2 regions of the Ornithinibacillus liuyingii genome follow, and region 1 is predicted to be linked to the other one. Evidence: a T-box and tRNA genes for the amino acid it is inferred to sense, from the RefSeq annotation. Region 1 holds a T-box; the other holds one or more tRNA genes.
The links. The T-box of region 1 lies ahead of thrS (threonine--tRNA ligase). A T-box ahead of a tRNA ligase gene usually reads a tRNA of that ligase, here a tRNA-Thr.
Positions count from the first base shown of each region.

Region 2: it encodes a tRNA-Thr, which carries the amino acid that the T-box ahead of thrS (threonine--tRNA ligase) is inferred to sense. The anticodon was not compared.

Region 1 covers NZ_JBPWOS010000005.1:105,458-108,876, forward strand. Annotated here, with positions in the region: gene ytxC (putative sporulation protein YtxC) at 1-700, shown strand, start outside; T-box leader at 756-987, shown strand; gene thrS (threonine--tRNA ligase) at 1,424-3,373, shown strand.
Region 2 covers NZ_JBPWOS010000010.1:183,000-186,418, forward strand. Annotated here, with positions in the region: gene ACSKT4_RS14770 (hydroxymethylglutaryl-CoA reductase, degradative) at 1-1,213, opposite strand, end outside; tRNA gene ACSKT4_RS14775 (tRNA-Lys) at 1,381-1,453, opposite strand; tRNA gene ACSKT4_RS14780 (tRNA-Gln) at 1,701-1,772, opposite strand; tRNA gene ACSKT4_RS14785 (tRNA-Tyr) at 1,783-1,866, opposite strand; tRNA gene ACSKT4_RS14790 (tRNA-Thr) at 1,905-1,980, opposite strand; tRNA gene ACSKT4_RS14795 (tRNA-Val) at 2,156-2,231, opposite strand; tRNA gene ACSKT4_RS14800 (tRNA-Glu) at 2,235-2,309, opposite strand; gene fabI (enoyl-ACP reductase FabI) at 2,549-3,325, shown strand.

The DNA of each region.
Region 1 (3,419 bases):
TGATTCCATTGCTAAATCAATGGTAGATGTGTTAGTTGATCATCGATTATCGAATATGATTCGGGAAATCATCGAGGAATACTATTATTATACAAGTGATGATGAAATTGAGAAAATTATGGACTTAGCACATTGGTTATTTTCGGGTGAAGATGATGAAAGTGTACAAGTACGGAAACAAAAGGATGATCCACTACAACTTCTCTATTCTTTAATTGTAGCGGATGTAAAAAGCTCAACAACCGTACATTTTGATTCCGTTGTGAAGTTTAGATTAAAAGTGTTTAAGGACCATATGGTTCATCTTGTCGGACTTGCGATTGACGAATACAAGCGAGAGGAAGATCACCAGGAATTTGTCAATATGCTTAGAGAATATATTGCCAAAAAGGAACCAATTTATAATGTAGTGCATATCGTACAAGGGAATACTTTTTCCTTCTTTAAGTCAGATGGCAAAAGATTTTCTAGAATGGAGTTAAAAATGCTAATGCAGAGGGAGCCACTCTATATCGTAGGCTTAGATGAGGAAGAATTGAATCTAGCCCCGTTAGTTGCCATGGCTCCGAAGAAAATAAAAATCTATGGTGACCATCCGTCTGAGCCAAAGACATTGACGGTAATCAATGTCTTTGAGGAGAGAGTAGATTTTGAACCATATCATAAATTTCCTTTTCATTTTTATTTAAAAAATCAATAACAGGACTTGATTATCCTATTAACTAGCGCTATAATGTGGATTATATTTAATATATTCATCTGTAAGGATAAGGACATGGTCATTTGATCCTGTTATGTGTAGAGAGGGAAGCCTTGTGGTGAAAGCTTCCTCATACAGCCAAATGATTACCACCTTTGAACTCTATTATCGAACCATTACGTAGTAGATAGTAGCGTATATCTGCGTTAAAGATTGAAGCCGTATTCGTTATATTTTAACTATACGGGAATTAGGGTGGAACCACGTGACCAACGCTCGTCCCTTTGCAATGTATGCAGAGGGGTGGGCGTTTTTTATATGCAACTTACATTTTCTATTTAGTTGAGATCACCGCCAGAATACCCGTTACATTTTATAGAGGTTGGGACAAAAACTATAACAAAGGTAATAAAAAGCGAACAATCAACACATTAGCCCCGGAAATATACGGAGACTCCTGTGGGAGGAAAGGGCACGGTTGAGACCCCCGGGGAGCGTTAGCTCTGAGGAGGCTCACCAGCCGCCCACGAGCCGCAAGTATATTTCCGGGGCGGGGTCCTTGCTCATCATTCGGTTTTTGCTTTAAGGTAATTTTTTGTCCCAGCCACTCCTCTAGGATTTCAACTTAATTGTAGTGGTTGTGTTTTGGCTATGTAGAGCATGCACATGGTAATATTTGCTTCGCTCTAGTTACAAGTTTAAAAAAGATAAGGAGTGTTATTCATGTCAGAAATTACTATCGTTTTCCCTGATGGAGCAGAAAAAGCGTTCCCTCAAGGAACTACTGGGGAAGATATTGCAGCATCTATTTCACCTGGATTAAGAAAGCAAGCATTGGCCATCAAATTGGATGGAAAGCTTTATGACTTAAAGCGTGAATTGAATGAAGGTGGAGCTATCGAAATTATTACGTATAAAAATCAAGAGGGAGTTGAAATTGCTCGTCATTCAACTGCTCATTTAATGGCTCAAGCAATTAAACGTCTATATAAAGATGTGAAGTTTGGCGTTGGTCCAGTCATTGAAGAAGGTTTTTATTACGACTTCGATATGGAAGAAAAGATAACTCCGGAAGATCTTGTAAAGATTGAAAAAGAAATGAAGCGTATTGTCGATGAAAATCTTCCAATTGAACGTGTAGAAGTTTCACGTGAAGAAGCGAAGAGAATGTTTGAAGATATTGGGGATGATCTAAAGCTAGAATTAATTGATGCTATTCCTGCTGATGAGCAAGTAACAATCTATAAGCAAGGTGAATTTTTCGACCTATGCCGTGGTATTCACGTACCATCCACTAGCAAGCTAAAAGCATTTAAGCTACTTAGCATTTCCGGTGCATACTGGAGAGGGGATAGTAATAATAAACAGCTTCAACGTATATATGGAACAGCATTTGAAAAGCCTGCTCAAGTAGAAGAATACCTACAAATTCTAGAAGAACGTAAAGAACGTGACCATCGTAAACTAGGTAAAGAGCTAGGGATCTTTACAGTTAATCAAAAAATCGGTCAAGGGCTACCACTTTGGTTACCAAAGGGTGCAACTATCCGTCGACAAATTGAGCGATATATCGTCGATTTAGAGGAACGTTTAGGGTACAATCACGTGTATACACCAGTACTGGCTAATGTAGACTTGTATAAAACAAGTGGACACTGGGATCATTACCAGGAAGACATGTTCCCTGTTATGCAAATGGATAATGAAGAATTAGTGCTTCGTCCGATGAACTGCCCACACCATATGATGATTTTCAAAAATCAACTATGGAGCTATCGTAACCTTCCAGTTCGTATTGCAGAACTTGGAACCATGCACCGCTATGAAATGTCTGGTGCTTTAGCAGGATTGCAGCGGGTACGTGCTATGACATTAAATGATGCTCATATTTTTGCACGTCCTGATCAATTGAAGGAAGAATTCATCCGAGTGGTTGAATTAATTCAACATGTGTATAAAGACTTTGGAATTGAAGATTATTACTTCCGTCTTTCTTATCGTGATCCAGAAGATAAAGAAAAATATATTGATAATGATGAGATGTGGGAAAGAACACAAAGCACGCTAAAAGAAACAATGGAAGATATGAAGCTTGATTATGTGGAAGCTGAAGGTGAAGCAGCATTTTATGGTCCAAAGCTAGACGTACAAGTAAAAACAGCACTTGGTAAGGATGAGACATTATCCACAGTACAAATTGATGTATTATTACCGGAGCGCTTTGAGCTTTCTTATATTGGAGAAGATGGTAAGGAACATCGTCCAGTGGTTATTCACCGTGGTGTAGTATCCACTATGGAACGCTTTGTTGCATTCCTATTAGAAGAATATAAAGGAGCTTTCCCAACCTGGTTAGCACCTGTTCAAGTAAAAGTAATTCCAGTATCTCCACAAGTACATCTTGACTATGCGAAGAAAGTTGCAGAGAAATTACAATATCAAGGTGTACGTGTAGAAGTGGATGAACGTGACGAGAAGATTGGCTACAAGATTCGTGAAGCCCAAACAGAGAAGATTCCATTTGCACTTGTTGTTGGGGATAAAGAAGTGGAAGAAGATGCAGTTAATGTTAGAAGATATGGAGAGCAACAATCAGAAACCATTTCATATGATAATTTTGAACAACTAATCAAAGAGGAAATTGAAAAGAAAGTGCTACGTAAGAAGAAATAACAGGAGAATTGTCTCAAATGAATTAAAATATTTTCATATATGAAGT
Region 2 (3,419 bases), on a different contig from region 1:
TAATATCAATCATCTCCCCAGTAGCGCCAGCAGCTATCGCAACAGATCGAGAATGCAGGGCCATATGACCTTTTTGAATTCCATCTGTTACTAGAGCTTTTAAAGCACCGAGATTTTGTGCTAAACCTACTGCAACAATAATTTGTGCAAGCTCGGAAGCAGATTCTATATTTAACATTTTATGCGCTAATTGTGAAATCGGATGTACACGAATCGCTCCACCTACTGTGCCAATAGACATTGGTAATTCTAATTCTCCTACCAAATTACCCTCCTGATCAACTGACCATTTCGTCATGGAACGATAACTTCCAAAACGTGATGCATAGGCATGAGCTCCCGCTTCAACCGCACGCCAATCATTACCAGTTGCAATGACAACTGGATCAATACCATTCATAATCCCTTTATTATGTGTTACTGCCCGATATGGGTCAGAGTCTGCGAATTCAAATGCATGCACTACACCATCACGCACTTCTTCACCAGAGTATTCGCCTGTAGCTAATAATTTAGGGGGGATAACACATGTTGCTTTTGCGATACAGCGATCAGCAAGATTAGATAAAATACGTAAGTATACTTTACCTGCCGTAAGCTCTTCGACTGTCGGAGCCAACGATTCAACCATAGTGTTAATAATATTCGCGCCCATTGCGTCACATGTATCAATATATAAATGTAATACAAGCATTGTTCCGTAGCTGGAATCAGGCGAATCATTTAGAATACGTACATCTAAATCCCTTGCTCCCCCACCTCTAGCTACAATGCTAGGATAAGCAGCATTAGCTGCCTCCATTAATTCATTTTTAGCTTCTAACAATACATTCTTTGCAGCATCGAAATCTGGACAACCAACTACTTGGATTTGTCCAATCATGACTCTATCTGAAGCTTCTGTTTTAAAACCACCTGCATCTCTTACAATTTTAGCAATGTGACTTGCAGAAGCGACAATTGATGGTTCCTCAACAACCATTGGTATTATATAGTCTTTCCCGTTAATTAAGAAGTTCAATCCTAAACCTAACGGAAGTGGGAATGTCCCTATAACATTCTCAATCATTTTATCTGCAGTATCGATTGGTAATGCCTCCTGTGATGTTAAGACGCTTAAGTCATCTTCAGATAGCTCAAGTGCCTCCTGCAACAGCTCTCTTCGTTCTTCAACTGTTCTTTTATAAAATCCAGGAATCCTAGAAGATCTCATACCAACCATCCTTTAATAGTATCTATTTATTTAGTAAGAACTTGTTTCATTCTTTATTTTAGATAAAGAATTACTCTATCTATTATGTTAAAAAACAGTATAAAATGCAAATAAAAAAAAGGTTACGAAAGAATCGCAACCTTGCATGATTTCACGTATTTATATGATGAGCCATGAAGGATTCGAACCTTCGACCCTCTGATTAAAAGTCAGATGCTCTACCGACTGAGCTAATGGCTCACATTATCAAGTGGTTCTAAGTTAGTTTGAGCCTTTTTAAAGTCGACCCCTGCATCTTCTAGCTTATTCAAGATGTGTATGCTTCGGGGTTACTCGTTGCTTATTCGGTGGGAGTATTGCTCGTTGCTCTACCGACTGAGCTAATGGCCCACATTATCAATTGGTTCTAAGTTAGTTTGAGCCTTTTTATATAATCGGCGGCTTCTTTGTGTTCCATAAATAAAAAAGTCCCAGAAAATAAAAAAAGCTGGGCTACCAGGATTCGAACCTGGGAATCACGGGACCAAAACCCGTTGCCTTACCGCTTGGCTATAGCCCAATAATCTAAATGGTGGAGGGGGGCAGATTCGAACTGCCGAACCCGAAGGAGCGGATTTACAGTCCGCCGCGTTTAGCCACTTCGCTACCCCTCCATATAGTTAACATATTAATATGTTTTTATACAAAAAAATGGTGCCGGCCAGAGGACTTGAACCCCCAACCTACTGATTACAAGTCAGTTGCTCTACCAATTGAGCTAGGCCGGCATGGTATTAACTCACCTATTCATTTTGTCACGTTTGCCTGATGACCCCTGTATCTCCCAGCATATTCATGGATGTGTATGCTTCGGGGTTACTCGTAGCTGATTCGGTAGAAGTATTGCTCGTTGCTCTACCAATTGAGCTAGGCCGGCATGGTGAAGAACTATCTAGGTTTAAATGGTGGAGGATGCAGGGCTCGAACCTGCGACCCCCTGCTTGTAAGGCAGGTGCTCTCCCAGCTGAGCTAATCCTCCACATGGTGACCCGTACGGGATTCGAACCCGTGTTACCGCCGTGAAAGGGCGGTGTCTTAACCGCTTGACCAACGGGCCAGTTCATTTATTTAACTTGTCTTAGCAGTCAACGAATTTTATTATATACAGATTTCCACACTTTGTAAAGAGAAAAATGATATTTTTTTATAAAAAAATTTTCTGCCCCGTAAAACCCTTGATACACAAGGGATTATCCCCCTAATAAAATTAATAAATTAAGAAATAAATTGGTTTTTCATTTAAAAAATGATAAATTATAGTTAGGTACTAATAGTTAATCACAATGGAGGTTCCAAATGACTGAACTATTAAAGGATAAAAACATTGTTGTTATGGGTGTTGCCAACGAAAGAAGTATTGCATGGGGTATTACAAAATCACTCCATAATGCTGGAGCAAACCTTATATTTACAAACAGGCAAGAAAGATCGTATAAAAAACTAACTAAGTTATTAGAACAAAATGATATCGAGGCTAAACTCATCGTTACTTGTGATGTTGCGGACGATGCAAGTATAAGCAACGCTTTTAATGAGATAAAAGAAAAGGTTGGGGTTATACACGGCCTTGTCCATGCCGTCGCATTTGCAAACCGCGATGAACTAAAAGGTGATTTCAGCGATACATCAAGAGAAGGATTTTTATTAGCACAGGATATTAGTGCATTTTCCTTAGTTGCTGTCACAAAAGCAGCAAAAGAACTAATGACTGAAGGTGGCAGTATCGTTACGCAAACATATTTAGGTTCTGAAAAAGTAATTCCTAACTATAATGTAATGGGAGTTGCCAAAGCCTCTCTAGAAGCAAGTGTTAGATACCTAGCCGAAGATGTTGGAAAACATGGTATTCGCGTAAACGCAGTATCTGCTGGACCTATTCGGACTTTAGCAGCAAAAGGGGTTTCTGGGTTTAACGAGAAACTAGGCATGGTGGAAGAAAAAGCACCTTTACGCCGTAATGTTGACCAGGATCAAGTTGGAGACGCTACCCTATTCTTTATCAGTGATCTTTCTCGTGGTGTAACCGGAGAGGTACTACATGTCGATTCAGGTTACCACATAATTGGTGGCTAATTTCACTAATCAATAATCAATCATAGACGCTTACTAAAAATGCTTTAGTAAGCGTTGTTTTCTATTTAGATAAGGATATACAGGGGGGATTTGA